DNA from 2 places in the Thaumasiovibrio subtropicus genome. Region 1 is predicted to be linked to the other one. Evidence: riboswitches for the same ligand, from Rfam matches in the RefSeq annotation. Region 1 holds a riboswitch; the other holds the start of a gene.
The links. A riboswitch is a leader RNA that binds a small molecule or an ion and turns the genes downstream of it on or off. The one in region 1 is predicted to bind lysine.

Region 1 (16,107 bases):
AGTATGAGTCTTATCGAACGTATAAATTGGGAAAAAGTCGATGAGATGATCCCGGCAATCATTCAAGATAACAACAGTGGCCAAGTCTTAATGTTAGGCTACATGGATAAAGGTGCGTTAACGAAGACACTTGAAACGAAGCAAGTGACTTTCTTTTCTCGCACAAAACAGCGACTTTGGACGAAAGGCGAAACTTCTGGAAACGTACTGCAACTGAAATCAATCGCCCTCGATTGTGACAGTGACACCTTACTGGTTCAAGTTGATCCGATTGGCCCTACATGCCACTTAGGCACAACGACCTGCTTTGATGGCGATGATGTTGCGCCACCTTCATTGGTGTTTCTTCATCAATTGGAGCAAGTCTTGGCCTCAAGAAAAGGCAGCGATCCTGACAGCTCTTATACCGCCAGCCTCTATGCCCGTGGCACCAAACGTATTTCGCAAAAAGTCGGTGAAGAAGGCGTTGAAGTCGCGCTTGCGGCAACGTCGGGTGATAAGGCGGAGTTAGTCGATGAGTCGGCAGACCTTATCTATCACCTGCTTGTGCTACTGCAAGACCAAGGAATGTCACTCTCCACGATCACTGAGCGCCTTGCTGAGCGACATGCAAAGAAATAACTGCCGTTAACGCAAAAAATACGCCACCTAAGGTGGCGTATTTACTCAAGCTGGTTCAAGAAGCTTGCGTGTATCCCATCCTTAAACTTCCCCAATGACGTGAGTTAACAAAAATCGGCACAGAGATGTCATGCATGATTTCACCTGTGTCACGTTTATAAGTTTGCAGCAGCATTTTCTCGGTATGCGCACCACAACGCTGACCTGTTCTATCATCAAAGATGCGCTTGGTGCGATTGGCACATTGATCCACTTCGGCATTACCCGTCAACGGCTTACAGAATGCGTTGTTGTGCGTAGGAACATACCCCTTACTATCATTAGCAATCGCATACACTACCTCATCTCTAAATCTTAAATAGGGCTCTTGAATATCGGGCAGCACCCTATCGCAAAACTCGTCAAAGGCTGTTCGATACTTTTGAGGAGACGTGTTCGCTATCGGTTCGTAAGTGCGGCTAAAAAGCGCACTTTCGGTAATTTCACCACTCACCAGTGCGGCACTAAATCGCGCCGCTATCTCTTCAGCACATTTTGCCGCATTGGTGTAGAAGGGGCGATGTGGACTCTGGCTATCAAGTTCGACCATCACCGCATTACACGATTCTGCCATTTCCATTAAGCGCATGGCTTCGTCTTGCAGCACGAGCAGATCCTTATCACTGCCATCAAGCTCATGCTTCACTTCATCAATGGCTTGCGATATCTGTACCAAGCCTTGCTCGTTTAAAATCGCGCCATCAGTTATCTGCGTGACTTGCTGTTCAACCCGCTCAGCTTGCTGCGCCATTGCTTGCAGACTCTGAGCAACGTGACTAATACTCTCTTTTCCTTGCTCTACATCATGAGCGAGTTGACGTATGGTATCCATCATCTCCCCTGTCTCATTCAAAATGAGATGGACGATATGCGCCACCTCATTGGTACTTTGAGACGTCCGCTCTGCCAACCCTCGGACTTCATCGGCGACAACGGCAAAGCCTCTTCCCTGAGAACCTGCTCGCGCCGCCTCAATCGCCGCATTCAAGGCGAGTAAGTTGGTCTGCGATGCTATCTCATCAATCACTTGAGCGACACTTTTTATTCGATTAACTTGCGCATCCAAGCTTTCTATCTGCTGAAGAGAAGCCGATGTTTGTGTATGTATTTGTTCCATTTCAGTCATGGCTTCTTGTAAATTTGCTTCTCCTTGCGTACTGATTTCACGCATTTCGACTGTCGCTAATGAGGCTTGTTGCGCAGCCTCAGCTGTCACGCCAAGTGTTTTAGCAATTTCAGAAGAGGTGAAGGAAATATGGACGACAGACGATAATTGCCGCTCAAGCTTAGGCTTTAATTGATCAATCGCAAAAGAGACTTCCGCGGTACTCACCGCATTATGAGACAGTGAGGTGGAGAGTTTCGCTGGTATCAAAACGGTTTCTTCACGGTTCTTCTCTACGCTTTCCGCCTTCTCGGTCAGAAACAGGCTAGCAAACACACTGATTAAGCCCAGCGCCGTTATCACGATCGCTGACGCACCGCCAGCAGAATAGAAGACAAAACTCGCTGCTACTATCCACAGCACCATGTTGATCCCGATGCGCTTGCGTCTATCCATCATGCTTTCCTCACTATCGCTATTTCATTTGCGTTATTTCAGCCTAAACAGCAACCGGAAAGAAACTCGGGGTGAAGCGTAGTTTTGACCAAAGTTTTAGAGTGTCTTGCTAATATTTAAGGAATCGATCACAGCAGATAATGAGAGATGAGCTTGCCACATAAAAAAACAGCGCATTTGATCACATCAAATACGCTGTTCATCGCCAAGCGAATGCCTCTTCCGATCGCGTTCGTCGTCAAGACTCGCTTAACCCTAATTTATACAAACAGATATCGCGCCCTAACGTCCTAGCGCTTCCTTGTAATGCAGGCGACAAACAGAAACATAGCGTTCATTGCCACCAATCACCACCTGATCACCATCAACAATCGCGTTACCCTGCTCGTCTGTACGATAGACCATGTTTGCTTTTCGGCCACAGTGACAAATCGTTTTTAGCTCGACTAACTTGTCTGCCCACGCCAGCAAATGCTTGCTACCCGCAAACAATTCACCTTGAAAATCTGTGCGCAAACCATAGCAAAGGACAGGGATATTCAACTTATCAACCACTTCGGTTAGTTGATAGACTTGGTTCTTATCTAAGAACTGACACTCATCAACCAAGACACAGTCAATATTTTGATTGTGATTCATGTCTGTAATTTTCGCTAACAGGTCGTCACCTGGTGCATAGAGTTCGGCTTCAGACTGAAGACCGATGCGAGAACTGACCACGCCCACGCCAGCACGATCATCAATCGCCGCAGTTAAAACCAAAGGGTTCATGCCACGTTCTTGATAATTAAAAGATGACTGCAATAAAGTGGTCGACTTACCTGCATTCATCGTTGAATAGTAAAAGTACAACTGTGCCATCTGAGGCTACCCTCCATATTTCCGCCGCGCATCCTACCGAAAAATGGCGAGAATAAAAACAGAAAAGCCCGCCGAAGCGAGCTTTATTGTCCAATACAATCTAAAAGTTGTCTGGCGTTTAAGCGGTTTGCTTAGTCACTGGCTTACGCGACATCTGAATCAAGCCAACGCATACCCCAATGAATGCCAGTGTTGCGGCAATAAATGCAGTGAACAGCGACAATGTGAAACCAAGGACCACAAAACCGACACTCGCGACGATGGCTGAAGCGACGGCGTACGGCAGTTGAGTCTGTACGTGGTCAATATGGTTACAACGAGCACCCGTTGAAGAAAGAATGGTGGTATCAGAGATTGGTGAGCAATGGTCACCAAACACAGAGCCCGCAAGCACCGCACCCAACATAGGTAGCATCAACGCAATTTCTGTCGCTGCAGCCATATCACCAGCGATAGGTAACATGATGCCGAAGGTTCCCCACGAAGTACCCGTAGAAAACGCCATTACACCCGCTAACAAGAACAATATAACAGGTAGGAAAGCGGGGTTAACCGAACCCTCTACTAAGGTAGACAGGAACTTACCCGTCTCCATATCGCCAATGACACTACCGATGCTCCAAGCAAAGAAGAGGATCAGGATGGCGCCAAACATCGACTTTGCACCAATCCATAATGTCGCTGTCACGTCACCCATAGGCAACTTCTGACGCAACACAGGCACCAACGCGGCCGCTAAACCAATTAAGCCACCCCAGAACAACGACATGCCGACATCTGTCTCTTCAAAAGCACCCAGCAAAGAAAAGGCTTCACCGTCATTCGCCAAGCTCTGGTAGCCAGTAAACACCATAAAGAACACTGTCGCAGCAATCAGTACAATGATAGGCATCAGCAGATCACTGACGCGACCTTTCGCACTCTCTGTAATGCCGAGTTCATCATTGAGATCACTACTTGCATCATCGTTCTCGTTGTAACCTTGACCACGTTGTGCCACTTGCTCATGACGACGCATTGGGCCTACATCAATTTGATACCAAGCCACTGCAAACACCAGTAACAACGCAAACACCGCATAAAAGTTCATCGGAATCAAAGTAACAAACGCACTCAATGCGCTGTACTCTGTTACGTTATGCGTCACCAAAATGCCACCAATCACCGTAATGATGTAAGCACCCCAGCTTGAAGCAGGCATCAACACACACATAGGTGCTGCAGTAGAATCGAGTAGATAGGCCAACTTAGCACGTGAGACGTAATAACGGTCAGTGACAGGGCGAGAAATAGAGCCTACCGCCAAACTGTTGAAATAATCATCAACAAAGATAAACACACCCAAAAACGCGGTCAGTAGCTTTGCACCACGCTTGGACTTAATACGGGTTTGCGCCCACTCAGCAAAAGCACGTGTGCCGCCAGAAAGCGTCAATAGTGCCGTCATCATGCCTAGCAACACGAGGAAAGCGACAATACTCATGTTCCACGCGTTCAACGCATAGTTGGTGACTTCTTTACCGTTTTCGGTAACCGTTTCTGCTTCAACAACAACACTCTTGAATGTGTTAAACACGTAAGAGAACGTACCAGAAAAAGAGAAGCCATTAAGAAGGAGTGCTCCTAGTACGATACCTACGCCCAATGACACCAACACACGACGTGTCAGAATCGCAAGAGTTAATGCCGTCAATGCGGGCAATAACGAAATATATGAATTTGAAAAATCAATGAGTTCCATGATCTCTGCTGCAACCAATTGCTCGGAGATCTACTGTACACATAAGCGTGATGAGAGAATAAAGGAGAGAATTTACCCACCTATACCCAACAGTAGCGCTCCATAGTGAATGTATATGACTATGGCAGTGAAATACCTATTCGATATTTCCCCAGCTAATCGACTTGATGAGTCTGACTAACTTCGGCACGGATTCCTTTCGCAAGTGATCATAAGCATCACCCTACTACTTGCTACTGATAACCAGTGCGCCTCTACCCTTAGTTAAGGATGAGGCCATTTTACGTGACCAACCGCACATTGCAATAGATATTGTGCTGTGAAAACACCAACTGATGAAAATTCAAACCACACAACAAACAATAAGCGATATAAATTAACATTTATTACTTCCCATCCAGCATTAACGTCGATGAGCAATATTTCATATCTATCAATTTTATCAATAACATCAAGCAGCTATGTGAAACATCTCTGTCCTGCTTTATCTAGCCAACGAGAACACTTCCTTAGCACGGTTAACAAATCAAAAACAGCCAACTCAGCACCTCGCTATACTCAAACAACTTCAAGACGTATCCCTCGTCCTTTATATACTCAAACCACTTCAAGATGCAGGATTCAGAAGCGGCCTAGCGCGTCGAAGTCAAGGTAAAGATACCAAGGCGAAGGTGTGAAGGAATGGATTTCCCTTTCAAACACCTTTAACGCAGAAATCGGGGCGCTAGTCGCTTCCCGAAGGGCGAGTTTTCGAGGCTCGCCACCGTCGTTACTGTTTTTAATTAATCCACTAGATCTTCAAAACAGTGTCTTGTTGACAAGCCTAGAAACTCTCGCTGAACAAGCGTCTTGAGGTGGTTTGAGTATAAATTTGTTATGAACTGCAAACGTAAAAAATAGATTGGAATCAGCGAGTAACGTATATACTCAAGGTAAGACGGTGGATGGGAGTGGCAAAAACGCAATAAGGTAAGCAGGATAGTCGAAATAATAAGTATCACTTCTCAATGCTTCCTATGCGCAGTCTTCGCATATCCCTTATTCACAGCCATCCGCTTTCTCCTTAACGTACACAAAAGTATGTTAATTTCTATAAACTGCATAGGCAATGACGTATGGGTGATATAGTCTTTCGCATGTGCACAAGCTTTAACGTGCAACTGAGTCAGGTAAAGGCAAGCAATAGTCGCTTACAATTAGAAAGACTTATCTCAATAATTAAACACCTTGCTTGGTGGAGGGGCTTTTTTCTCCGCAGAGAGATGCAAGGTCAGTGAAAATTCACGCCTTCATTACGCTAATACCCCTGCATAAGATCACAATTTCATACATTTTTCTTTGATTTATAACGCTAATCATAAATATGCGCATATCTTCTAATCTGGGACGTGCAAGATTTTCTGATTTATACGGTCGACGATATTCTCCTTTTAAACTGAGAATCATATTAATGACATGATTTTTCTTAGGCAAAAAACAGCTCAAATAAGGTCAAATTCGAAAGAAATAAGTAAATTTACATTCAATGACTTGGCAACCTGTTTGATTTCGTATTATTATTGAACAGACAAAATAACTAACAGCATCCTGCGATGCAATTTAATGAGTAGGAAATAAACATGCCTGAAGCGTTTAAAGCACTTTTGAACTTACGTAGCCTACGTGCACTATCTCGTGAATTAACTCTAGAGCAACTTCAAGAAGCACTAGAAAAATTAACGACTGTAGTTAACGAGCGTGAAGAATCTGAAGCTGAAGCTCGTGCACAGGAAAAAGAGCGTGAAGAGAAACTAGCTCAGTACCGTGAAATGCTAATCAAAGACGGTATCGATCCAGAAGAATTAGTTGCTCTACTAGGTAAAGCACCAAAAGCTAAGCGAGCTGCTCGCCCTGCAAAATACCAATACGTTGACGAAAATGGCCAAGAAAGAACTTGGACTGGTCAAGGCCGTACTCCATCTGTGATCAAAACAGCACTAGACGAAGGCAAGTCACTAGACGACTTCCTAATCTAATTGCGCTTGTCATATAGATTCAAAAAAGGCCCTGATGGGCCTTTTTTATTTTCTGAGTTAATCTCGGATAGAAGCGGCTAATTGCACGACAGAGAAAACGAAATGATGAGAACGATTCCAATCTAGCAGCGCCTGGTAATTGTCATAAACGAGATAATATCGCCCTTCCTGTGGCTCAATTAACCATGCAGAAATCTCGTCAACAGGCAAATCAGCACCGCCATGACGCATGACACCGAGTTCAGCCCACTCTTGCAAACCTTTACCATTTTCCTTTTTTGAACTGATCAAAGACAAATCAAATGATTCAGGTAACGTCACTTGCCGTCCCCAACGATATCCAGCCTGCCAACCGACCGTACTCAAATAATTGGCTGCTGACGCGAATACGTCGGCGGGATTATTCCAAATATCCGCCACACCATCACCATCACCATCAGCGGCATAAGCGAGGTAAGAGCTAGGCATAAACTGACTTTGCCCCATTGCACCTGCCCAAGACCCTTTCATATTGCGACGCTCTATATGCCCTTGATCCAAAATGGTGAGCGCATCAATAAGTTGAGACTTAAAGAAATCCTCACGTCGACCTTCATAAGCCATTGTCGTCAGAGCAGAAATAACATCATATGAACCAGAGAACTTACCGAAATTACTCTCTACTCCCCATAAAGCGACAATAATTTTGGGTGAAACGCCATAAGTCTCACCGATATTATTTAAAACAGCTTTATGTTTTTGATAGCGTTGATTCGCCTGATTTATTTTCCACTGAGGTACAGATTTCTTCAAATATTCATCTAAAGTTAATCTTCTTTCCGGCTGATTTTTGTCCGCTGAGATAGCAGACTCATACAGTTTCACACCTTGAAAAGCCGTTGAAATTGTCTGTTCACTAATTCCTTTTTCCTTGGCGTAGTCTTGCATCTGCAAAACATAATCATCAAAGGATACCTGAGCTGACACACTCGCGCTTGCAGCTAACAAGCATAAACTCAGTAAACTCTTTTTAACCATCCTAGCCCACCTTTGGTGTTACCCTTAATCGTATAACGGTTTAGTTGTCTCGTTTTTTGGCTTCTTTGTACTCATCCAGTAAGTTAACAGCAGGTGGAGGCAGTTGCAGGTAATACCCTTCCTCTTTCAATGCGGCTCTTACTGTCTCAATATTTGCTTGTGCCAAAGATTCACGCTTGTCGATATCGAAAACCATCACAAGTGAAGGATGGCCAAACATCCCCAACAGAGAATCAGGGACACGACTAAAATCATCTTTTTTCTCAACAAAAAGGTAAGACCCTATTTTTTTGTCGCTTTTATAAACAGCACAATGCATATCTTTTTCCAAATTTACCGTATCGTCCAATTTTGAGCACAAAATTGAATAGTCTTGCAGCGTCAATCACTGTCTAATCCATCACCACAAATATCATTTCACTTTTATGACAATGCATCTCTACGCTTATCGAGATGTATTGATAAACCACCTCAATAATTGCAGTCACACAATAAGCGTATGAAATCGTATTGGTGTGAGGCACCGTTTATGACAACGGTTTCCCCAAATAGGTTTAATAGCTTCACAAAAAAAAGGCTTTTTCCCCTAAACGCAACGGATAGCTTGCTGTGACTCCGCAACATATATAACATGGTGTCTTGCTTCGTTAAACCCTATCAGGTACTGATACAAGGTCTCAATGGTTATGAGTAAAATTGCTGAATTGAAAGGTAGTAGTTTCACCCTTTCTGTCCTTCGTCTGTTTGATAAAGACGAAACGGCGATTAGAGACTTTCTAGCCGAAAAAGTCACCCAAGCCCCCGCTTTTTTCGCTTCTGCACCCGTTATTATCGATATAAGCCAGTGCCATGAAGATTTAAACTTTCCAGCTATCAAAGCCGCTGTACTTGAAGCTGGCATGATTCCGGTCGGAGTGAGTGGCTGCCCAGCATCACTTCGCCCGAAAGTAAAAGAGGCACAACTGGCATTAATGACTGCCGCTAAAGAGCCTGCGAGTAAAGCGCCGCAACTCGCACCGACCAAGGTTATTTCAACCCCAGTACGTTCAGGGCAGCAAATTTACGCAAAAAATAGTGATCTTGTCATACTTAATCACGTCAGCGCTGGTGCTGAAGTGATTGCTGATGGCAGTATTCATATTTATGGCACGTTGCGCGGTCGTGCGATAGCCGGGGCGAGTGGTCAACAAGAAGCAAATATATTTTGCCAAAACTTACAACCAGAGCTGGTCTCTATATCCGGCAACTACTGGTTGAGCGACAAGATTAATAGTGAACAATGGGGTGCGTCCGTCAAGATATCTCTCAACGAAGAAAACTTGCATATCGCCCCATTGTCCGTTTAAAAAAAGGATTAAATACCCATGACACGTATTATCGTGGTGACTTCCGGTAAAGGCGGAGTCGGAAAAACTACTACCAGTGCCGCCATTGCGACAGGTCTAGCACTCAAAGGCAAGAAAACCGCTGTTATCGATTTTGATATAGGTTTGCGTAACTTAGATCTTATCATGGGTTGTGAGCGTCGTGTTGTCTATGATTTCGTCAACGTCATCAATGGAGAAGCAACACTTAACCAAGCGTTGATCAAAGATAAACGTGTCGACAACCTTTTTGTCTTGCCTGCCTCTCAGACCCGCGACAAAGACGCACTCACCAAAGATGGCGTGCAACGTGTGTTAGATGAAATGAAAGCAATGGACTTTGATTTCATTATTTGTGATTCACCAGCAGGTATCGAAGCTGGTGCAATGATGGCCTTGTACTTTGCAGATGAAGCGATTGTTACGACTAACCCTGAAGTCTCTTCGGTACGAGATTCAGACAGAATTCTTGGCATTCTTGATTCTAAGTCTATGCGCGCAGAACAGGCGATGGAACCGGTTAAACAACACTTATTGCTGACTCGCTACAATCCAGGTCGCGTAATCAATGGTGATATGCTAAGTGTTGAAGATGTAGAAGAGATTCTTCACATTCCATTGCTGGGCGTCATTCCTGAATGTCAGTCAGTATTGAATGCCTCTAACCGTGGTGAGCCCGTTATCCACGATGAAGTATCGATTGCAGGCCAAGCTTACGATGACGCGATTTCTCGTTTGTTAGGTGAAGAGCGTGAACTACGTTTCCTTTCCGAGGAGAAGAAAGGCTTCCTAAAACGACTGTTTGGAGGGTAATTTAACCATGGCTTTACTTGAATTTTTCCGCCCTAAGCGCGAGAAAAGCGCGAATGTTGCTAAGGAGCGTTTGCAGATCATCGTCGCTGAACGCCGATCGGGTAGTAACAAGTCGCCAAGTTACCTTCCTGCATTGAAAAAAGATATTCTAGAAGTGATTCGACGCTATGTTGATATCGACCCAGATCAAGTCAATGTGCACCTTGACCAAAAAGAGAGTGACTTAGCTGTTCTCGAGTTGAATGTGACCTTGCCTGAAGATAAAGAATAAGTCCACTTCATCACCACAATTCTCAAACCCCGCTTTCGCGGGGTTTTGTTTATCTTAGATTAAGCTAAACACTTTATACTCTGAGCGCCTCAAAAGCTGGCTACCACCTCAAGAATAAAAATACCCAATAAATACCGAAGTTTACATTCACTTAACATGGTTGAGCCGTTATCATTTCACTAAACTCATTGCACTAGGAAGGAAATAACATGGAGCTCGTTGACGGAATCTTACACGTTAACTCCTTTTGGGCTGTTACCCTTGGCATTATCGTGCTGTTCTTAGGGCGTCGCCTCAATCAAACCAATGCCCTTTTAAAAGAATTCAGTATTCCAGAACCCGTATCTGGTGGTCTACTCGTCTCAGTGATTTTGACCGCTTTCTTCTATCTCACTCAGATTGAAGTCAGTTTCAATCTTGTCACTCGAGATATGCTGCTCGTCTACTTTTTCACCACCATCGGCATTAACGCGAGCTTGAAAGATCTCCTTTCTGGCGGAAAGCCGTTACTTATTTTACTTGCTGTCACTATTGTCTACATGATTATCCAGAACATAACGGGCATAGGTGTCGCCTCGCTCTTTGGGTTAGAGCCTGTTGCAGGCTTACTGAGTGGCACAGTGTCACTCATTGGCGGACACGGCACCGCCATCGCTTGGGCGCCCAAAATTGGCGAGCAGTTTGGATTGTCAACCGCGATGGAGATTGGCATTGCCTCAGCAACATTCGGATTAATTCTTGCCAGTATCATGGGTGGCCCGATAGCGAAATTCTTGATCAACCGCTATCAACTTAAGCCAGAAAAAGTGGAAGCGCTTGATGTGGGTATCGCGGAAGATAAACCTGAGCCGCGCCTCACCTCTTACGACTTCCTAGACGCGATATTGGCCATTCATATCTGTATCATTCTTGGTTTAGCGCTCAATGAAGGTATTGCGAAACTCGGGCTCGCTTTACCGCTGTTTGTGACCTGCCTCTTTGCTGGCATACTCATCTCGAATTTGGTGCCAAACTCGTACCCTCGCATTACGGGTACAAAATGGCCTGCTCGCAAACCCTCTGTGGCACTCATTGCTGACATCGCCCTCGGGACCTTTTTAGCCATGTCCTTGATGAGCATGCAGCTTTGGAATCTCATCGATCTCGCAGGCCCAATCTTTGCTATTCTCTCTGCGCAGTTTGTCGTCGCCATTCTAGTGACACTCTTCGTGGTCTTCCCTGCAATGGGGAAAAACTATGATGCAGCTGTGATTTGTGCCGGTTTTGGCGGTATTTCTCTTGGTTCAACACCGACTGCAATGGCCAATATGTCTGCGGTAGCGACAAAGTATGGTAACTCTCACAAGGCCTTCATAATTGTGCCTCTCGTGTGCGCATTCTTTATTGACTTAGTGAACGCGGTGCTTATCCCCTACTGCTTGAAGTTATTAGGCTAGCCTTTAAATCAATGTTACTTGTTTCGTTACTGGATTCTGCTCAGGATCCAGATAACGATTCAACTGCACCAACTGCTGCTGAAATTGAAATGCGAGACCAACCCATCAACACGGCTTTTACCTTCGAGTGTGAGTTGATCCTGATAAAGTCGCTTACCAAGCAAAATAAAGAGCTGAGGCATGTAAAACAGTTCCTGAACTGGATTAAGTATACCGATTTAGTTGTGCAAACAAGTAATAAAAAACCCTGCGCCGTCGCAGGGTTCAATAGGTAAGCACAAGACTGGCTTGTTGCCAACATTCAATGGCTAATTAAACTCATCAATGATGGGTTTAACGCGCGCCTCAAACAAAGGTTGTCGCCAACTCAATAACATATCCGGCTTTTTATCTGGATGTTGATCATACTTTCGATACCAGCCGATCAATTGGTTAATCTGTTTTTTAGAGGCAAGGAACTCTTGCGCTAATCCGGTTTCGGATTCAATTTCAACCACAACATCTTTGATGGCTTTAACCTGCTGCTTGTAGCCGGGTAGATCAACCAAACGGTAAATTTTCGGCGGGAGCTCAGACTCACGAAGCTTCTCAACATCCAACACCATTTTTATCAATCGACTACCGTGGCGTTGAATCTCCATCTTTTCGAATCCTTGCTTAGCCATAAAGCCTTTCGATTTAATGGTATAGCGCGCCAGCTTCCATAAGTTCACTTCTTTGACGATAAAATTAAGGGCCAGGTCACGCTTACGTGCTTCTTCAACTCGCCACTGTGCCGCCTTTTGCAAAATGGCTAACTGACGTGGAGTAAGTTGCCAAGCGTTCTTGATATCCAAGTAAGCTTCCGACGTCGGCCGGGACTTATTGCGCTTACCCGCTACACTGACACATTCGGTAAGCATGGCTTCAAACCAACCCGCTTGTTCAACTTTCTCTTTCAAGCACTCATACAAAGGAAGTAAGTAAAAGACGTCTGCCGCCGCATAATCGAGTTGTTTGTCCGTCAGTGGGCGGGCAAGCCAATTCGTTCTCGCTTCACCTTTTTCCAACTCAATACCGAGATACTCTTTTACTAAGTTCCCGAACCCCATGGAGACACCATGACCTAAGAATGCCGCCATCACTTGCGTATCAATCATAGGCGTTGGCATAAACCCAGCAACATGGAGAAACACTTCCAGATCTTCCCCGCAGGCATGCAGCACTTTGGTGACGCTTTCATTGCGCATAAGATCCCACAAGGGATCCAAGTTCACACATTTAATCGGGTCGACTAACGCAAGATTGTCACCATCAAAAAGCTGAACGAGGCCTAGCTGCGGATAGAGTGTACGCGTACGGACAAATTCAGTATCCACCATCACAACCGACTTCCTAGCGGCCGTTTCACAAAGCTGGCTCAAACGATCATAGTCACTGACAATCTCAAATTTCACACAGGTCCCTCAAATACACATACGTATTAAAAAGCCGACAAAAACGTCGGCATTTTCTTTTTAAGTATCATTGTAACGCAAAATAGGATGACTAGCCGCGCTAAACTGCAGTTTTTATTCAACAGCTTAATCTAGCTCACGCCAATTTTACTCTGCGGATGATTTTTCACGAAGCTCGCGACGAAGGATTTTTCCAACGTTGGTTTTCGGCAACTCATCATGGAACTCAACAATTTTGGGTACCTTGTAACCTGTCAGGTGCTTACGGCAATGGCCCAGCAACTCTTCACGGGACAACGAGGCGTCTTTCTTCACGACGCAAATCTTAACCACCTCACCTGACACCTCATGAGCTTGACCAATGGCAGCAACTTCCAGCACCTTATCGTGTAAAGCAACCACATCTTCAATTTCATTCGGATAGACATTGAAGCCAGAGACGAGGATCATGTCCTTCTTACGATCAACAATATGCAAGAAACCATGCTCATCAAAACGCACAATATCGCCTGTCGACAACCAACCATCTTCAGTTAGAATTTCTTTACTGGCTTCCGGGCGCTGCCAGTAGCCCTGCATCACTTGTGGGCCGCGAACTTGCAGTTCACCAATCTCTTCATTGCCAAGAACATTGCCCTCTTCATCCACAATGCGCACATCTGTCGACGGGACAGGAATACCAATCGAGCCATTGTACTCGACCAGATCACAAGGATAAGCCGCAACTAGCGGCGAACATTCCGTTAACCCGTAGCCTTCTAGCAAGTAGTTACCTGTCACACTCTGCCACTTTTCAGCAACAGCGCGTTGCACAGCCATGCCACCGCCAACAGACAACCCCAATTTAGAGAAGTCTAACTCGTGGAAATCTTCATTGTTCAGCAGTGCATTGAAGAGCGTATTCACGCCTGTAATGGCGGTAAATGGGAAACTCTTCAACTCCTTCACAAACGTTGGAATGTCACGCGGGTTGGTGATCAATAGGTTCTGACCACCCATCTCAACCATCAACAGACCATTCACGGTTAACGCAAACACGTGATACAGCGGCAAAGCGGTGACGATCGCTTCTCGCCCTTCCGTCAGCACTGGCAAATACATGGCTTTTGCCTGCATAACATTGGCAATCATATTGCGATGTGTCAGTACCGCGCCTTTAGCCACGCCGGTTGTGCCACCGGTATATTGCAAGAAGGCGGTATCATCAGATTCGATGATTGGCTTCACATACTGCATGCGGCGCCCTAATCGAAGCGCAGAACGCATAGAGATTGCATCAGGCAAGTGGTACTTAGGCACCATTTTCTTAATGTACTTCACTACAAAGTTCACTAAGGTCGACTTTGGACGAGAGAGCTGATCGCCAAGACGGGTTAATACCACGTGTTTAACCGAGGTGTTTTTAACCACTTTCTCAAGCGTGTGAGCAAAGTTAGAGACAATCACTATCGCTTTTGCCCCTGAATCATTCAGTTGATGCTCAAGCTCACGTGGGGTGTATAGCGGGTTAACATTCACAGCCACCAAACCTGCACGCAGGATACCAAATAGCGCAATCGGGTATTGCAACAAGTTCGGCATCATGATCGCAACACGGTCTCCCTGCTGCAATTTCAAGTCATTCTGTAAGTAAGCAGCAAACGCACGGCTGCGCTCTTCTAACTTACGAAACGTCATGACTTGGCCCATATTGACATAGGCCGTCTGGTCAGCGTACTTCTGCACCGACTTTTCAAACATATCGACCAATGACGGGTAGCTGTCCGGATTAATCTCCGCAGGCACGTCTGATGGGTAGAGTTTCGACCACACCTTATCCACGGCGCTCTCCTTTATAAAATTTATGCTTTTCAATCGACACTCTGCATCACTTCGAAAAGTGAGCCGCTTTCTCATGTCGCTGAATATGTTCTATCAAGCGTTGCGAAACCAACGCTGGACTTTCCAAATGGCAATGGTGACCTCCGGGTACCTGATGTACCTGCAAATGAGAAAACCATGCCTGTCGTTGTTGTTGTTTAAGTTCTTCAAATCCATCCAAGCCCAATACCGCTGTCACTGGACATTGAATGGCCTTCACTATTGCCCTCGACTGGGCTTCACTCAATCGAAACAGAGAGTCTGCTTTCAACCGTACATCATGACGCCAAAAAACACCTTGCTCTGTCTCTTGGGTACCTCTTTCTATCATTGGCCAGAGCAGCGACTCCTCTAACGGTGTCACCCGCTGGCGGAGCTGCAACGCTTGTGCTCTAGATTGCATCGCCCTCACCGATTTCTCACGCCAAATCCTGCGGCTTTGAATCCCTTTAGTCAGGCGCTGTACGACATTATTCTCTGATTCGAAAAGCGGTGCCAGCGATTCAATTAAAAAGAGTGACCGAACTTTAGCGGGAAACGCGGCAGCGTAGCAAGTTGAGATCAGACCACCTAGAGAATGTCCGACCAGATGAAGTGAAGAAAGTTGTAACTTGTCGATAAATTGCGCCAAATCGTCGACATAATCGTGAAAATAGTAGAAATTATCGTAACTTCTTGGTGATGAATAGCCATGCCCCGCCAAATCCATAACCCACAAGTTACACACATCTCGTAACAATTCAGTCATGCTATGAAACGACGCAGCGTTATCTTGCCAACCATGTAGAGCAATAACACTAGGTTTGTTGGCATCGATATCTCTGGTGCCGAGGAAGGCAATCCTCTGCCCAGAAGGTAAGTTGATGGAATCTGATTTCATTTTTGACAGGATTGAAAGTGAGTAAGCGCTAACTGTTATACATAGATATCAACACCAAACATCTCCGAGAGTTCATCTCGACGACGTTGGTTTAGTACATCATGGTAGGAGGATAGCGCTTGTTGATGTTTTCGATCTGGCGCATCGTATTGAATACGTGCTTGCTCTCGCATCGCAGTCTCCGCTTCTTCA
Region 2 (16,107 bases), 1.6 Mb from region 1:
GACTGTGATGTTCGCTACTGCACCACCATTCGGCATGTAGCGAATTTCTGGATCGTTACCTAGGTTACCTACCAAGATAACTTTGTTAATACCACGACTGGCCATAGTAAGCTCCGGTTGTTGTCACAGCCACTCGGCTGCCTTACTCAAATTTGATAATCGCCCAGTGTAACACGTCTACACTTTACGCTCATAGTGATCAAAACACCGATTACTGCGTATTTTTGTGACACTCACTGTGCATGAGGTTGCAAACGCTTTACTGTATTTATATACAGTTTATGCTTTTCTGCTATCTGGCGCTATGCCATAATGTTTTTTCCTTCATCGATAAAAAGCTCAACAATGGATAAGATAGACGTACGCGGTGCCCGCACCCATAATTTAAAAAACATCAACTTATCGATCCCTCGCGACAAGCTTATTGTTGTCACGGGTTTGTCAGGCTCCGGTAAGTCCTCTTTGGCATTTGATACCCTGTATGCCGAAGGCCAACGCCGCTACGTTGAGTCGCTTTCTGCTTACGCTCGTCAATTTTTATCCTTGATGGAAAAGCCCGACGTTGACCATATCGAAGGGCTTTCTCCTGCGATTTCTATCGAACAAAAATCCACGTCGCATAATCCTCGTTCTACCGTCGGCACCATTACAGAAGTGTATGACTATTTACGTTTGCTGTATGCACGAGTTGGAGAGCCGCGCTGTCCCACACATGATGTGCCGCTCGCTGCACAAACCATCAGCCAAATGGTCGATAAAGTGCTCAGCCTCGCTGAAGGCACGAAACTCATGCTCCTCGCCCCCATCGTAAAAGAGCGAAAAGGTGAGCATGTTAAGACGTTTGCCAACTTAGCTGCCCAAGGCTTTATTCGCGCTCGTGTTGATGGTGAAGTTTGCGATCTTTCCGATCCTCCAACCCTAGAGCTACACAAGAAGCACACCATTGAAGTCGTCATTGATCGTTTTAAGGTACGCGATGATCTCCAGCTTCGTTTAGCAGAGTCTTTTGAGACCGCATTGGAGCTCACTGGTGGTACCGCCGTGATTGCTGGCATGGATAGTCAATTCGATGAAGAGCTCGTCTTTTCTGCTAACTTTGCCTGCCCGCATTGCGGCTACAGCATGCAGGAACTAGAGCCTCGCTTATTCTCGTTCAACAATCCAGCAGGGGCTTGTCCAACGTGCGATGGACTGGGCGTTCAACAATATTTTGACGCTGATCGCGTCGTTCAAAACCCAGAGCTCAGCCTCGCTGGCGGCGCGATTCGTGGTTGGGATCAACGCAACTATTACTATTTCCAGATGCTAAAATCGCTCGCAGAGCACTACGATTTTGACGTCAATGCGCCCTTCAATAGTTTAAGCAAACAAGTGCAAAATGTCGTACTAAAAGGGTCAGGGCGTACTGAAATCGATTTTAAGTACATTAATGATCGAGGTGATATCACACTACGCCGCCATGTTTTTGAAGGGATTCTCAATAACATGGAGCGCCGTTATCGCGATACCGAATCGAACTCCGTCCGTGAAGAGCTCTCCAAGTTTATCTCTACGAAAGCCTGTGCTAGTTGTTCAGGTACTCGACTGCGCGAAGAAGCACGTCACGTCTTTGTCGATGACACACGCTTGCCCGATATCTGCGATATGAGCATCAAAGGGGCACTCGATTTCTTTGAGACTCTCGAACTTGAAGGACAACGTGCTCAAATTGCCGACAAGATCCTTAAGGAGATTCGCGATCGATTACATTTCTTAGTCAATGTCGGACTGAACTACCTTAATTTATCTCGTAGTGCCGACACTCTGTCAGGCGGTGAAGCTCAGCGCATTCGTTTAGCCAGCCAGATCGGTGCTGGCCTTGTTGGCGTAATGTATGTACTCGATGAACCTTCAATTGGTCTGCATCAACGCGACAATGAGCGCCTACTAAAAACCCTGATTCACTTGCGCGATCTGGGGAACACCGTGCTTGTGGTTGAGCATGATGAAGACGCTATTCGTGCAGCTGACTATATTATCGATATCGGCCCAGGGGCTGGGGTGCATGGCGGGCAAGTCGTTGCTGAGGGTGATTATGAAACAATTATCAAGTCCGACGCCTCTCTGACAGCACAATACCTGAACGGCAAAAAACAAATCGCTGTCCCTGAATCACGTACTCCATTGGATAAAGACAAGGTCATTCGATTGACTGGTGCAAGTGGTAATAACCTTAACGGGGTCGATGTTGAGATCCCTGTCGGGCTGTTAACTTGTGTAACTGGTGTGTCAGGGTCGGGGAAATCCACGTTAATCAATGACACTTTCTATAAGATTGCCCACCAACGTCTTAATGGTGCTACAACTGGTGAGCCCGCTCCTTACAAAGACATTGAGCACCTCGAGCATTGCGACAAGGTCATCGACATTGATCAAAGCCCAATAGGCAGAACACCTCGCTCAAACCCAGCAACATACACAGGTATCTTTACCCCTATTCGCGAACTCTTTGCTGGGACACAAGAAGCCCGCTCTCGTGGTTACAAACCCGGCCGCTTCAGCTTCAACGTCAAAGGAGGTCGTTGTGAAGCCTGTCAGGGCGATGGTGTGATAAAAGTCGAGATGCACTTCTTACCAGATGTTTATGTGCCATGCGATTCGTGCAAAGGAAAGCGCTACAACCGCGAGACCCTTGAAGTCAAGTACAAGGGAAAATCGATTCATGAAGTGCTTGAAATGACAGTGGAAGACGCGCGTGAATTCTTTGATCCAGTTCCAGCAATCGCACGAAAACTACAAACATTAATGGATGTTGGGCTATCTTATATCCGCCTTGGCCAAGCCGCGACAACACTGTCAGGCGGTGAAGCTCAGCGCGTTAAACTGGCAAAAGAGCTCTCGAAACGTGATACAGGCAAAACCCTGTACATTCTTGATGAGCCAACAACCGGTCTGCACTTCCATGACATCCAGCAATTGCTCACTGTTCTTCATCGTCTGCGTGATCACGGCAATACCATCGTTGTGATTGAACACAATCTAGATGTGATCAAAACGGCTGACTGGATAGTTGATTTAGGTCCTGAAGGGGGAAGCGGCGGCGGCCAGATTATCGCCACAGGTACACCAGAGCAAGTTGCTGAGGTCGAAGGATCGCATACTGCTCGCTTCCTTAAACCCATGCTGTAAAGGTAAAAGTGTGCTTCAAACACAAGGAACGCGTTTGGAAACAACGCAAGTGGCGCGTAAGCCGCTAACAAGATGGTTTCTGGGTTCTCTCGGCGCCATCTATCTCATCGCCATGCATCTGTTCATGCACAACCCGGGGGGAGCCGGTCTCTCCCTCCCCTTTAATCAAGCGATATGGATACCCCTCAGTTTCGCGATTGGTGCTGGATTACTTGAGATTTGCCGGCAAGGCTTCTGGCGCTATTCCAAGCTCACGATTGTGTTGTTAATAAGTTGCATATTGTTGACGCTCCCCATCTTTTATCCGCAATCCGTTCCACATCTCGCCGTCCCAAGACTCATTGGCATTTGGGCTGGATGGTTGCTATTTGTCTCTTTACAGCAGTTCTCTTTCACTCAAAAACAGCGACAACGCCTGCTGTGGTTTGTGCTCATCGCAGTATTAATGGAAGCGATATTTGGTTGGATACAATATCTGCTGCTAGAGCCTGGCAATTATATTGGTTACAACACATTCAAAAACAAGCCTTATGGTATTTTCCAGCAAATCAATGTCATGGCCTCTTTCATGGCGACAGGGTTGGTGCTGTCAGCCTATTTACTGGCTCGAGAGCCCATGTATCGGGGCAAATGGAACTGGAAGCACTTACCATTACTTGTCACACCAATTCTGACCATTCCACTGATTGCGGTCATCGACTCTCGCACAGGTAAACTAGGCGCGACCGTCTCAGCATTGCTTATCTTGCCATTTCTCTATCACTATGCTGCACGTAAACAGATGCGCTTATGGGGGTTAATGGTTCTACTTGGCCTTGCCCTTTCATGGAACTGGACACAGTCACCTGAGTTCACACCTAAACTTGATGCGCCAGGTCGTATAGAAGAAAGGGCTGGCATTTATCCCCACACGCTATACATGATAAAGCAAGCGCCAGTGATCGGCTCTGGGTATGGAAACTTCGAATCCGCCTACACTCAATCTGCTGCTTTTCAGTTTGCTCAAGAGATCTCTGCACATACTCCATCTGCGGCACTAGATCACCCGCACAACGAGCTACTGTATTGGACCGCTGAAGGTGGCATTGTGCCACTCATCGCTCTACTCATCGCAGCGGGTGCGGTGTTTATTCGCGTATTGAAGACAAAGAAAGGCACGCGCTTAGCGATTATTGGGTTGTTTTTCCCCATCACGCTACATAGCCAGTTGGAGTATCCTTTTTATCATGCATTGGTCCACTTCATTACGTTCATTCTGTTGATCTATTGGGTAGATCAACTCACGGCCAAGTACAAGAAAAAACCGCTCTACCGTGTTCAGCTACTTCGCATTAATGCGCTTTTAATCCCAGCCCTTGCAACCGTGTTTATTGCTTCTGGATTACAGTCAGGTTACTGGCTCAATAAGTTTGAGCAAAAGATACCTCGGGAGCCCGAGTTATTAATGAAGGTGACTAACCCTGTACTTTGGCAATCACGTTTTGATTGGAACTTATTTACTACAGAGCTTGAATTTGGGGTCGCAACCAATAACCCTGACATGATTCAAAGTTACATCCATTGGGCCCATAAAACGGCGGAAACCATGCCTCGCCCTTCTCTTTACCAAAACATGGCTATCGCTTACCACGCGCTCGGCGAAGTTGAGAAAGGCCAACAAATTCTTGATGAAGCGAGATATCTCTTTCCCAACCACCCGTTAACAGAGCCGACAGTCACAATTACCAGTTCGAGCTCCACGCCAGCGGTCAGTGAAACGAACTAAAGAAAACCCCGGGCTAGCCGGGGTTGTCATTATCTCAAGACTTCTTCTAGCGCTTTTAAGCACAAAGCGACATTCTCCCGTCTTGCACCATAACCCATTAAGCCAATACGCCAAGCCTTACCAGCAAGGTCACCTAAACCTGCACCTATCTCAAGGTTAAACTCTTCTAATAGGCGGGTTCTAACCTCTCCATCATCAATACCATTAGGAATATTGACAGCGTTTAGCTGTGGCAGTCTTGCTGATTCATCAACAACAAAACTGATACCAAGGGTTTCTAAGCCTTCTTTTAGCATCAAATGTGCCTCGCGATGGCGTTGCCACGCATTTTCAAGCCCCTCATTTTTTAGAAGCACCAGAGATTCATGCAATGCATAGAGACTATTGACCGGAGCGGTATGGTGATAACTCCGTTTTCCTTCTCCACTCCAATACCCCAAGACAAGGCTTTGATCTAAAAACCAACTTCGCACGGGCGTATTTCTCGCTTCTATCTTAGCGATAGCTTGAGCTGAAAACGTGAGAGGTGACAAGCCGGGCACACAAGATAGACATTTCTGACTACCAGAGTACACCGCGTCAAGTTGCCATTTATCAACATAAAGTGGCACCCCACCCAATGACGTCACTGTATCAACAATCGACAAACAGCCATGTGCTTTTGCTAACTTGCCAAGTGCTTCGGCATCACTTAGTGCGCCCGTCGATGTTTCAGCATGCACAAACGCTAATGCAATTGCATCTGGATGAGCAATCAAGGCAGCTTCTACCTTTTCAATCGTGACGGGACGTCCCCATTCGTCATCAACAACGACGGCCTCACCACCGCAACGTACAACATTCTCTCGCATTCGTTCACCAAACACACCATTTCGGCAAACAATGACTTTTTCACCTGGCTGTATCAAGTTCACAAAGCACGCTTCCATCCCAGCACTTCCTGGCGCGGATACCGCGATTGTGAAAGGGTTCTCAGTCTGAAATACATATTGAAGAAGGGACTTGAGCTCATCCATCATGCCAATAAATAGAGGGTCAAGATGCCCCAAAGTCGGCCGACTAAGCGCTTGCAAAACCTGAGGATAAATATCTGATGGTCCAGGCCCCATCAAAGTACGTTTGGGCGGGTAGAAGCTTGATAAAGTCATGAATAACTCCGAGCACATACTATTGAAATAATGAAAGTATTCTAGATGAAAATAAGAAAAACAATTGGACTAAAGTCATTTAGAGCAGGAAAAGGCATTTAATTATTGACAATTTTGCACAAAGTCCTTATTTATAGGGTTGCTTTTGTGATCTCAATAACAAAAGCCAGAAGAGGTGCATTAATCAGGTAGTGTTTGCGTGGGGCCCCAGCTCCAACACGTAGGCATCAGGGGATTAAATGCCGAGATACTCGTGTACTGGGATGCAAAAGTATCGGCCTTAAAGGTTGAATCCTTTGGGTTGTCACTAAATATTTAGTGGAGAGCTTCTGGGAAAGTATACTATTCTACTTATCCTATCTGCTTCTCCAAGTATGTTACACATCACAACAGGGAGATGCAGTTGTGGATCTATCTTCATTTACCGTCGCTAAATTTGGCGGAACCAGTGTCGCAGACTTCGATGCGATGCAGCGTAGCGCAAACATCGTTATCAAAAACCCTGAGACAAAGCTTGTTGTGATCAGTGCGTGTTCTGGCGTAACAAACCACCTGGTTGAGCTTGCTAATGGCGTAGCTGATAACAACCGCCGCGCCGAGATCATCGCAACGATTCGTGATATCCACTACAGCATCATAGAAAAAGTCAGTGAGCAAGCCTCACTAACAGACAGCATTAATACCATCCTAACGTTAGTAACAAAAACCGCAGAACAAGCCGCTGTCGCTGCCTCTGACGAGCTGACAGATACGCTCGTATCTTGTGGAGAGTTAATGTCGACATTCCTCTTCACACAAGTCATCAATGATCTTGGTCATCACTGTACACGTTTTGATATTCGCCAAGTCATGAAAACGGACAGTCAATTTGGCAAAGCTATTCCTGATATTCAAAAACTAAAAACACATGCAGTAACATTAAACCGGGCCTGCCAAGAGGCAATTGTGGTCACACAAGGATTCATTGGCTCTGATGAAAATGGTAAAACGACCACTTTAGGCCGTGGTGGCAGTGATTACAGTGCAGCGCTGATAGCAGAAGCAGTCGAAGCTAAAACGCTTGAGATTTGGACAGACGTCCCCGGGATCTATACTACAGACCCGCGTATAGCTAGCCGTGCCCAGCCTATTCCTGAGATAAGCTTTAGTGAAGCCTCTGAGATGGCTAACTTCGGTGCAAAAATCCTACACCCAGACACGCTAATTCCAGCAATTCGTCAACATATTCCCGTATTTGTTGGTTCATCAAAGGCTCCAGAAGAAGGCGGGACTTGGGTAAAAGAAGAAGTCGACAGTACGCCGCTTTTCCGTGCGCTAACGCTACGAAACAATCAAACCATGGTGACACTACAAAGTCTAAATATGTACCATGCCTACGGTTTCTTGGCAGAAGTTTTCAGTATTTTAGCTAAGTATCGTATCTCCGTTGATCTGATTACAACCTCAGAAGTGAGTGTCTCTCTGACTTTAGACACAACAAGTACAAGTGGTGCCGCACCAGATCTTCCAGAAGCAGCACACAAAGAATTGAGTGAGTTGTGCAACGTTACCGTTGATAAGGGATTGTCACTCGTCGCGGTGATCGGCAACAAAATGGGGCAGACAAAAGGTACAAGCCGTCAAATTTTCAATACGTTAGAAGACTACAACTTGAGAATGATCTGTTACGGAGCCAGTCAGCATAATCTCTGTTTTTTAATCAAGCAAGATGACGCTCACCAGATTATTAAAGACTTGCACCGAGACTTGCTAGAGCCAGAATACTAAAATTTATCTACTAAGTTAAAATCCAAAGAGCACCGACTAAGGTGCTCTTTTTAATGCGAGTAATACCAATCTAAGTAAAAATATGATCTAATTGAGGCTGTTACTTCTTCGTGAAAAAAGACGCTATGGACAGCCTCGATACCATTGATTTCAAAAAGCTTGCTAGCCAACAAAAATCTATTCAGATGAAGATGCGATTGCTCGCATTGGCACACTTTAAAGATGGTCACTCTCGAACCCAAATTGCTAAGTTCCTTAAGGTAAGCAGAACGAGTGTGAATAAGTGGGTACAAACATTCCTTGAAGAAGGGCTTGAAGGGCTGCAAGAGAAACCAAGAACGGGTCGCCCAGCATTCCTCAATACTCAGCAACGTGAACAGCTAAGCCTGTTTATAAAGGCACGTGCCGAAGATTCATCTGGGGGGAGGTTAACAGGTACTGATATTCATGCTTATATCGTGAAAGAGTTTGGTAAACACTACCACCCAGACTCTATCTACTATTTGCTTAGTCACATGGGCTTCTCTTGGATAACATCACGCTCCAAGCACCCTCGTCAATCCCAGCAAATCCAAGACGATTTTAAAAAAATTCAAAATTGAAACGATCCTTAAGATCCCCGGTCACATGGGGCTTGATAACGTCGATGTCTGGTTTCAAGATGAAGCAAGATTTGGTCAGCAAAACACGACAACTCGACTTTGGGCTAAACGTGGATCAAGACCAAGAGCAGTTAAACAGCAGCAGTTTGAATATGCGTATTTGTTTGGCTCAGTATGTCCCGCTAGAGGTATTGGCGAGGCGCTGGTCGTTCCTTGGGTTAACAAGGACATTATGGTTGAGCACCTTAAGCAGATCTCCGCGGTGACCGAAAAAGGTCGTCACGCAGTGATCATTATGGATGGTGCTGGCTGGCATACAAATGACATTGCAGAACAGTTCAGTAATGTCAGTATCATCAAGCTCCCGCCATATTCACCAGAGCTAAATCCTATAGAACAAGTGTGGAGTTGGCTCAGACAACACTATCTTGCCAATCAGAGTTTTACCGACTACGAAGATATTGTGTCGAAAGTATGCACTGCATGGAATCGATTCTTGAAGCGTGCAGATAGAGTGACCAAAATGTGCACCAGAGACTGGATTAAACTGACCAGTTAATTTTCCAGATTGGTATTAATTTTCCAGATTGGTATTAGGCCTAATTGTAAAGTGCAGAAAAGAAAGCTTCCCAATTAAACTGCGACATGAACGGTAATGATGTTGCAAGGACAGCGTACAGCGAAAGCTATCGCTCTCTTTCAAGACATGGCGGAGGAACTGGCTGGCGCAACTGCTGGGCTCATTCACCTGAAAGGCGAACATATCTCACAGACGTAAAAAAGCCCCGTCTTTCGACGAGGCTTCTTAAGAAGTGGCGGAGCGGACGGGACTCGAACCCGCGACCCCCGGCGTGACAGGCCGGTATTCTAACCAACTGAACTACCGCTCCACACGGTGCTTTGATTGAAGTCTTACACTTTCTGCTTCAAACAAGCGATGTTCAAAGCCTGGCGATGTCCTACTCTCACATGGGGAGACCCCACACTACCATCGGCGCTATTGCGTTTCACTACTGAGTTCGGCATGGAATCAGGTGGGTCCACAATGCTATGGTCGCCAAGCAAAATTTGTTCAAACTAGGAAAGCTGATTCGTCTTGCTCTCAACACACTCAAGCGCGATTAAGTCCGATAAAACACCTTGGGTGTTGTATGGTTAAGCCTCACGGGCAATTAGTACAGGTTAGCTCAACGCCTCACAACGCTTACACACCCTGCCTATCAACGTCATAGTCTACGACAACCCTTTAGGACAGTTAAACTGCCAGGGAGAACTCATCTCAAGGCTCGCTTCCCGCTTAGATGCTTTCAGCGGTTATCGATTCCGAACTTAGCTACCGGGCAATGCGTCTGGCGACACAACCCGAACACCAGAGGTTCGTCCACTCCGGTCCTCTCGTACTAGGAGCAGCCCCTTTCAATTCTCCAACGCCCACGGCAGATAGGGACCGAACTGTCTCACGACGTTCTAAACCCAGCTCGCGTACCACTTTAAATGGCGAACAGCCATACCCTTGGGACCGACTTCAGCCCCAGGATGTGATGAGCCGACATCGAGGTGCCAAACACCGCCGTCGATATGAACTCTTGGGCGGTATCAGCCTGTTATCCCCGGAGTACCTTTTATCCGTTGAGCGATGGCCCTTCCATTCAGAACCACCGGATCACTATGACCTGCTTTCGCACCTGCTCGACTTGTCAGTCTCGCAGTCAAGCGGGCTTATGCCATTGCACTAACCTCACGATGTCCGACCGTGATTAGCCCACCTTCGTGCTCCTCCGTTACGCTTTGGGAGGAGACCGCCCCAGTCAAACTACCCACCAGGCACTGTCCTCACCCCAGATAATGGGGCCAAGTTAGAACATCAAACATACAAGGGTGGTATTTCAAGGATGACTCCACGCTATCTGGCGACAACGCTTCAAAGTCTCCCACCTATCCTACACATGTAGGCTCAATGTTCAGTGCCAAGCTGTAGTAAAGGTTCACGGGGTCTTTCCGTCTAGCCGCGGGTACACAGCATCTTCACTGCGATTTCAATTTCACTGAGTCTCGGGTGGAGACAGCGTGGCCATCATTACGCCATTCGTGCAGGTCGGAACTTACCCGACAAGGAATTTCGCTACCTTAGGACCGTTATAGTTACGGCCGCCGTTTACCGGGGCTTCGATCAAGAGCTTCGACCGAAGTCTAACCCCATCAATTAACCTTCCGGCACCGGGCAGGCGTCACACCGTATACGTCATCTTTCGATTTTGCACAGTGCTGTGTTTTTAATAAACAGTTGCAGCCACCTGGTATCTGCGACTCCCGTTAGCTCCATCCGCGAGGGACTTCACCGACAGGAGCGTACCTTCTCCCGAAGTTACGGTACCATTTTGCCTAGTTCCTTCACCCGAGTTCTCTCAAGCGCCTTGGTATTCTCTACCCGACCACCTGTGTCGGTTTGGGGTACGATTCCTTACAATCTGAAGCTTAGAAGCTTTTCCCGGAAGCATGGCATCAATGACTTCACTGCCGTAGCAGCTCGACGTCGTATCTCAGTCTTAGGTGTCCGGATTTGCCTAAACACCCAACCTACATACTTGAACCTGGACAACCGTCGCCAGGCCCACCTAGCCTTCTCCGTCCCTCCATCGCAATTGTAAGAAGTACGGGAATATTAACCCGTTTCCCATCGACTACGCTCTTCAGCCTCGCCTTAGGGGGTCGACTTACCCTGCCCCGATTAACGTTGGACAGGAACCCTTGGTCTTCCGGCGAGGGGGTTTTTCACCCCCCTTTATCGTTACTCATGTCAGCATTCGCACTTCTGATACCTCCAGCATGCCTTACAGCACACCTTCAACAGCTTACAGAACGCTCCCCTACCCAATACACATAAGTGCATTGCCGCAGCTTCGGTTTACTACTTAGCCCCGTTACATCTTCCGCGCAGGCCGACTCGACCAGTGAGCTATTACGCTTTCTTTAAATGATGGCTGCTTCTAAGCCAACATCCTGGCTGTCTGAGCCTTCCCACATCGTTTCCCACTTAGTAGTAATTTGGGACCTTAGCTGGCGGTCTGGGTTGTTTCCCTCTCCACGACGGACGTTAGCACCCGCCGTGTGTCTCCCGGATAGTACTTACTGGTATTCGGAGTTTGCAAAGGGTTGGTAAGTCGGGATGACCCCCTAGCCTTAACAGTGCTCTACCCCCAGTAGTATTCGTCCGAGGCGCTACCTAAATAGCTTTCGGGGAGAACCAGCTATCTCCAGGTTTGATTGGCCTTTCACCCCCAGCCACAAGTCATCCGCTAATTTTTCAACATTAGTCGGTTCGGTCCTCCAGTAAGTGTTACCTCACCTTCAACCTGCCCATGGCTAGATCACCTGGTTTCGGGTCTACACCCTGCAACTGTACGCCCAGTTAAGACTCGGTTTCCCTACGGCTCCCCTATTCGGTTAACCTTGCTACAGAATGTAAGTCGCTGACCCATTATACAAAAGGTACGCAGTCACCCCGAAGGGCTCCCACTGCTTGTACGTACACGGTTTCAGGTTCTATTTCACTCCCTCACAGGGTTCTTTTCGCCTTTCCCTCACGGTACTGGTTCACTATCGGTCAGTCAGGAGTATTTAGCCTTGGAGGATGGTCCCCCCCTATTCAGACAACGTTTCACGTGCGCCGTCCTACTCGATTTCACTGATAAGGGATTGTCGGTTACGGGGCTATCACCCTGTATCGCGGCACTTTCCAGAGCCTTCACCTAATCCCAAACCAGCTTAAGGGCTACTCCGATTTCGCTCGCCGCTACTTTCGGAATCTCTGTTGATGTCTTTTCCTTCGGGTACTTAGATGTTTCAGTTCCCCGAGTTCGCCTCATAACGCTATGTATTCACGTTATGATGACCGCTTATGCGGCCGGGTTTCCCATTCGGAAATCCATGAGTATAGTGACTCTTACCGTCTTCTCATGGCTTATCGCAGGTTAGCACGTCCTTCATCGCCTCTGACTGCCAAGGCATCCACCGTGTACGCTTAGTCACTTAACCATACAACCCCAAGGCGTCTTTATTTCACTTTACAAAAGTGAAGACACATAGGCGTATGGCAAACAACCAAGGTTTACATGTTTTCGCCGGACTCAATACAAGACACTTGAATGTGTTTGTTGTATTTACTTGCGTAAATACATTTTGAGAACTTGTTCATTTTTCAATCGAACGATTCAATCTATCGATTGAATTTACTAGTCAGCTTTCCAGTTTGTTAAAGAGCATGTGTGTCTTTCAACACCACTATCTTAAGCTTCTGCTTCAGCAAAAGATTGAGATAGTGGCGTCCCATAGGGGAGTCGAACCCTGTTACCGCCGTGAAAGGGCGGTGTCCTAGGCCTCTAGACGAATGGGACACATCGTGTTCTACATTATTACCAAGCAATCTGTGTGGACACTGCATTTAACAGCAGTCTTATCGTTAAGGAGGTGATCCAGCCCCAGGTTCCCCTAGGGCTACCTTGTTACGACTTCACCCCAGTCATGAACCACACCGTGGTAAACGCCCTCCCGAAGGTTAAGCTATCTACTTCTGGTGCAGCCCACTCCCATGGTGTGACGGGCGGTGTGTACAAGGCCCGGGAACGTATTCACCGTAGCATTCTGATCTACGATTACTAGCGATTCCGACTTCATGGAGTCGAGTTGCAGACTCCAATCCGGACTACGACGCACTTTTGGGATTCGCTCACTTTCGCAAGTTGGCCGCCCTCTGTATGCGCCATTGTAGCACGTGTGTAGCCCTACTCGTAAGGGCCATGATGACTTGACGTCGTCCCCACCTTCCTCCGGTTTATCACCGGCAGTCTCCCTGGAGTTCCCACCCGAAGTGCTGGCAAACAAGGATAAGGGTTGCGCTCGTTGCGGGACTTAACCCAACATTTCACAACACGAGCTGACGACAGCCATGCAGCACCTGTCTTACAGTTCCCGAAGGCACACTCGAATCTCTTCAAGCTTCTGTAGATGTCAAGAGTAGGTAAGGTTCTTCGCGTTGCATCGAATTAAACCACATGCTCCACCGCTTGTGCGGGCCCCCGTCAATTCATTTGAGTTTTAATCTTGCGACCGTACTCCCCAGGCGGTCTACTTAACGCGTTAGCTCCGAAAGCCAGTGTTCAAGACACCAACCTCCAAGTAGACATCGTTTACGGCGTGGACTACCAGGGTATCTAATCCTGTTTGCTCCCCACGCTTTCGCATCTGAGCGTCAGTCTTTGTCCAGGGGGCCGCCTTCGCCACCGGTATTCCTTCAGATCTCTACGCATTTCACCGCTACACCTGAAATTCTACCCCCCTCTACAAGACTCTAGCCTGCCAGTTTCAAATGCGGTTCCGAGGTTGAGCCCCGGGCTTTCACATCTGACTTAACAGACCGCCTGCATGCGCTTTACGCCCAGTAATTCCGATTAACGCTCGCACCCTCCGTATTACCGCGGCTGCTGGCACGGAGTTAGCCGGTGCTTCTTCTGCAGCTAACGTCAAATCTAGCAGGTATTAACTACTAAACCTTCCTCACTGCTGAAAGTACTTTACAACCCGAAGGCCTTCTTCATACACGCGGCATGGCTGCATCAGGGTTTCCCCCATTGTGCAATATTCCCCACTGCTGCCTCCCGTAGGAGTCTGGACCGTGTCTCAGTTCCAGTGTGGCTGATCATCCTCTCAAACCAGCTAGGGATCGTCGCCTAGGTGAGCCGTTACCTCACCTACTAGCTAATCCCAACTGGGCCCATCCTAACGCGAGAAGCCCGAAGGTCCTCCTCTTTGCTCCGTAGAGATTATGCGGTATTAGCCATCGTTTCCAATGGTTATCCCCCTCGTTAGGGCAGGTTCCCAGCCATTACTCACCCGTCCGCCGCTCGACGCCCTTAACGTCACCCGAAGGCTCTGTTAAGTCGTTTCCGCTCGACTTGCATGTGTTAGGCCTGCCGCCAGCGTTCAATCTGAGCCATGATCAAACTCTTCAATTAAAGTTTTGTTGGTCTTTCGACCGGCTCAATGAATACTGATATTACTTATTGCTAAGTAATGAATTGACTGTGCTAAGACCGAAGTCTTAATTTGGTCACTAGTATCATTGATAAATCTTTAGACTATCTATTCAACGAGTGCCCACACAGATTGCATGGTCATATTGTTAAAGAACGTGTTGTCTTACTTGGTAACTCAGCGAAGAACGCTGTGTTTTCCGTGACAACGGAGGCGCATTATAGGGAAGATATTTTCCTTGGCAAGTCTTTTCTAGCAAAAGTACATCTTTTATTTTAAAAGGTTAAAATACCAACAAACCACGCGTTCTAGCGTGGTTTGTTGTCTATTGCTAAACCAATATCTAATACTCTAATACTCTAATACTCTAATACTCTAATACTCTAATACTCTAATACTCTAATACTCTAATACTCTAATAGTCTCGCCAAGAGCCTTCTATCCAAGCAATGCTTCCGCCCGTGAAAGGCTTCAATGCATCTCTTAGGTTATCTCTATTGTACAAGGCGTGAAGGGAACCATTAAAAATGGCATATGTACCCGGAGCATCTAAAACATATCCACCCGATGGCTTAAAGGATCCATTGTTGAACAACGACACCTGGTTATAGGGTATGCCTTTCTGTCCGGCAACACCATTGTGAGCTTCAGCAGCTCCAAACAACGCACCTTTCAAGTTAATATCGCTGACACTTTCCCACGCTGATTGTGTAGGTGCAAACCCTAAATCATCATCCACAAAATGATACAGTAGGCCTTTAAAAGAAAGAGCACTATCAACAGCAAAAATTCCATTGTGAATAATTAATGCGACACTTTTTCTCTCCGGTAAGCTATCGATTGCATCCTGGAGGTTTGTCGTATCGCTAATCTCGCAACCACCATAAACCCAAATGACACGATTACCATCGTTAATTGCATTCGAAATCTTTGCTCCGCAGTTAGCTATCAAAGTAGAAGCAACAGGAAGATCTTCAACTTTAGACGGTTTATCTGAAGGTAACCCAGTACCAATCCTAAAAACGTTGTCATCATACATAACATCTAGCCATTGGCTACGCTCAACGTTAAACGTGTCTTTAAATGGCGTCATCAGTGGATCATGCTTAAAGTCATTACCTATGGTTCCATTCGCTACAAGCTCGGCAGCATTCTGAGTTAGACCAAGCGTTATACCCGTCGTTTGATGTGTCGATTTACACGTTTGCGATGACGATGTTGGAAAAGTCGAGTAAGGCGTATTTAATCCAGTGCCAATACCTTGATTAGTAATCGCACCTAATATATCTAATCCCGTTTTGAACCTGACTAATTCACACTTCCACTCGTTCTCAGCCGTACTTTTTGAAGCAGGGTCTGCCAACATGGCAACTGAACCGGATAAATATAAGTTGGATGCTGATTTAATAACACCGGTTGAAGAACTGCTCACACCAGACACGATTAGTTGCCTCGCAACCTGGCGATTACCTGCTTTCGATGTAATCGAGAGCTTAGTGCTTCCAGAAACAATAAGACTATCAAGATCATCTAAATTACAGTCAGCCACAGTCATCGTTGGCTTGGCGTTATCTAAGTTGGCATGCGTAAAGGCGCATTCCAAGCCCCCTTCTGCAGCCCAATGATC

Region 2: another riboswitch for lysine. It lies ahead of lysC (lysine-sensitive aspartokinase 3); the one in region 1 lies ahead of TSUB_RS10765 (Na+/H+ antiporter NhaC family protein).

Annotation. Positions count from the first base shown of each region.
Region 1 is NZ_AP023054.1:2,435,589-2,451,695, forward strand. It holds gene hisF (imidazole glycerol phosphate synthase subunit HisF) at 1-7, shown strand, start outside; gene hisIE (bifunctional phosphoribosyl-AMP cyclohydrolase/phosphoribosyl-ATP diphosphatase HisIE) at 4-621, shown strand; gene TSUB_RS10755 (methyl-accepting chemotaxis protein) at 677-2,224, opposite strand; gene TSUB_RS10760 (thymidine kinase) at 2,504-3,082, opposite strand; gene TSUB_RS10765 (Na+/H+ antiporter NhaC family protein) at 3,201-4,823, opposite strand; lysine riboswitch at 4,909-5,088, opposite strand; gene TSUB_RS10770 (H-NS family histone-like protein) at 6,443-6,838, shown strand; gene TSUB_RS10775 (lytic murein transglycosylase) at 6,896-7,855, opposite strand; gene TSUB_RS10780 (YcgL domain-containing protein) at 7,896-8,174, opposite strand; gene minC (septum site-determining protein MinC) at 8,542-9,201, shown strand; gene minD (septum site-determining protein MinD) at 9,220-10,032, shown strand; gene minE (cell division topological specificity factor MinE) at 10,040-10,303, shown strand; gene gltS (sodium/glutamate symporter) at 10,513-11,739, shown strand; gene rnd (ribonuclease D) at 12,048-13,175, opposite strand; gene fadD (long-chain-fatty-acid--CoA ligase FadD) at 13,323-14,996, opposite strand; gene TSUB_RS10815 (alpha/beta fold hydrolase) at 15,043-15,915, opposite strand; gene TSUB_RS10820 (hypothetical protein) at 15,951-16,107, opposite strand, start outside.
Region 2 is NZ_AP023054.1:371,089-387,195, reverse strand. It holds gene TSUB_RS01880 (single-stranded DNA-binding protein) at 1-105, opposite strand, end outside; gene uvrA (excinuclease ABC subunit UvrA) at 346-3,168, shown strand; gene TSUB_RS01870 (PglL family O-oligosaccharyltransferase) at 3,203-4,933, shown strand; gene TSUB_RS01865 (pyridoxal-phosphate-dependent aminotransferase family protein) at 4,963-6,081, opposite strand; lysine riboswitch at 6,244-6,418, shown strand; gene lysC (lysine-sensitive aspartokinase 3) at 6,487-7,848, shown strand; one part of gene TSUB_RS01855 (IS630 family transposase) at 7,974-8,432, shown strand; one part of gene TSUB_RS01855 (IS630 family transposase) at 8,434-9,009, shown strand; gene TSUB_RS25175 (hypothetical protein) at 9,106-9,228, shown strand; tRNA gene TSUB_RS01850 (tRNA-Asp) at 9,264-9,340, opposite strand; rRNA gene rrf (5S ribosomal RNA) at 9,397-9,512, opposite strand; rRNA gene TSUB_RS01840 (23S ribosomal RNA) at 9,602-12,485, opposite strand; tRNA gene TSUB_RS01835 (tRNA-Glu) at 12,770-12,844, opposite strand; rRNA gene TSUB_RS01830 (16S ribosomal RNA) at 12,911-14,461, opposite strand; gene TSUB_RS01825 (hypothetical protein) at 14,896-16,107, opposite strand, start outside.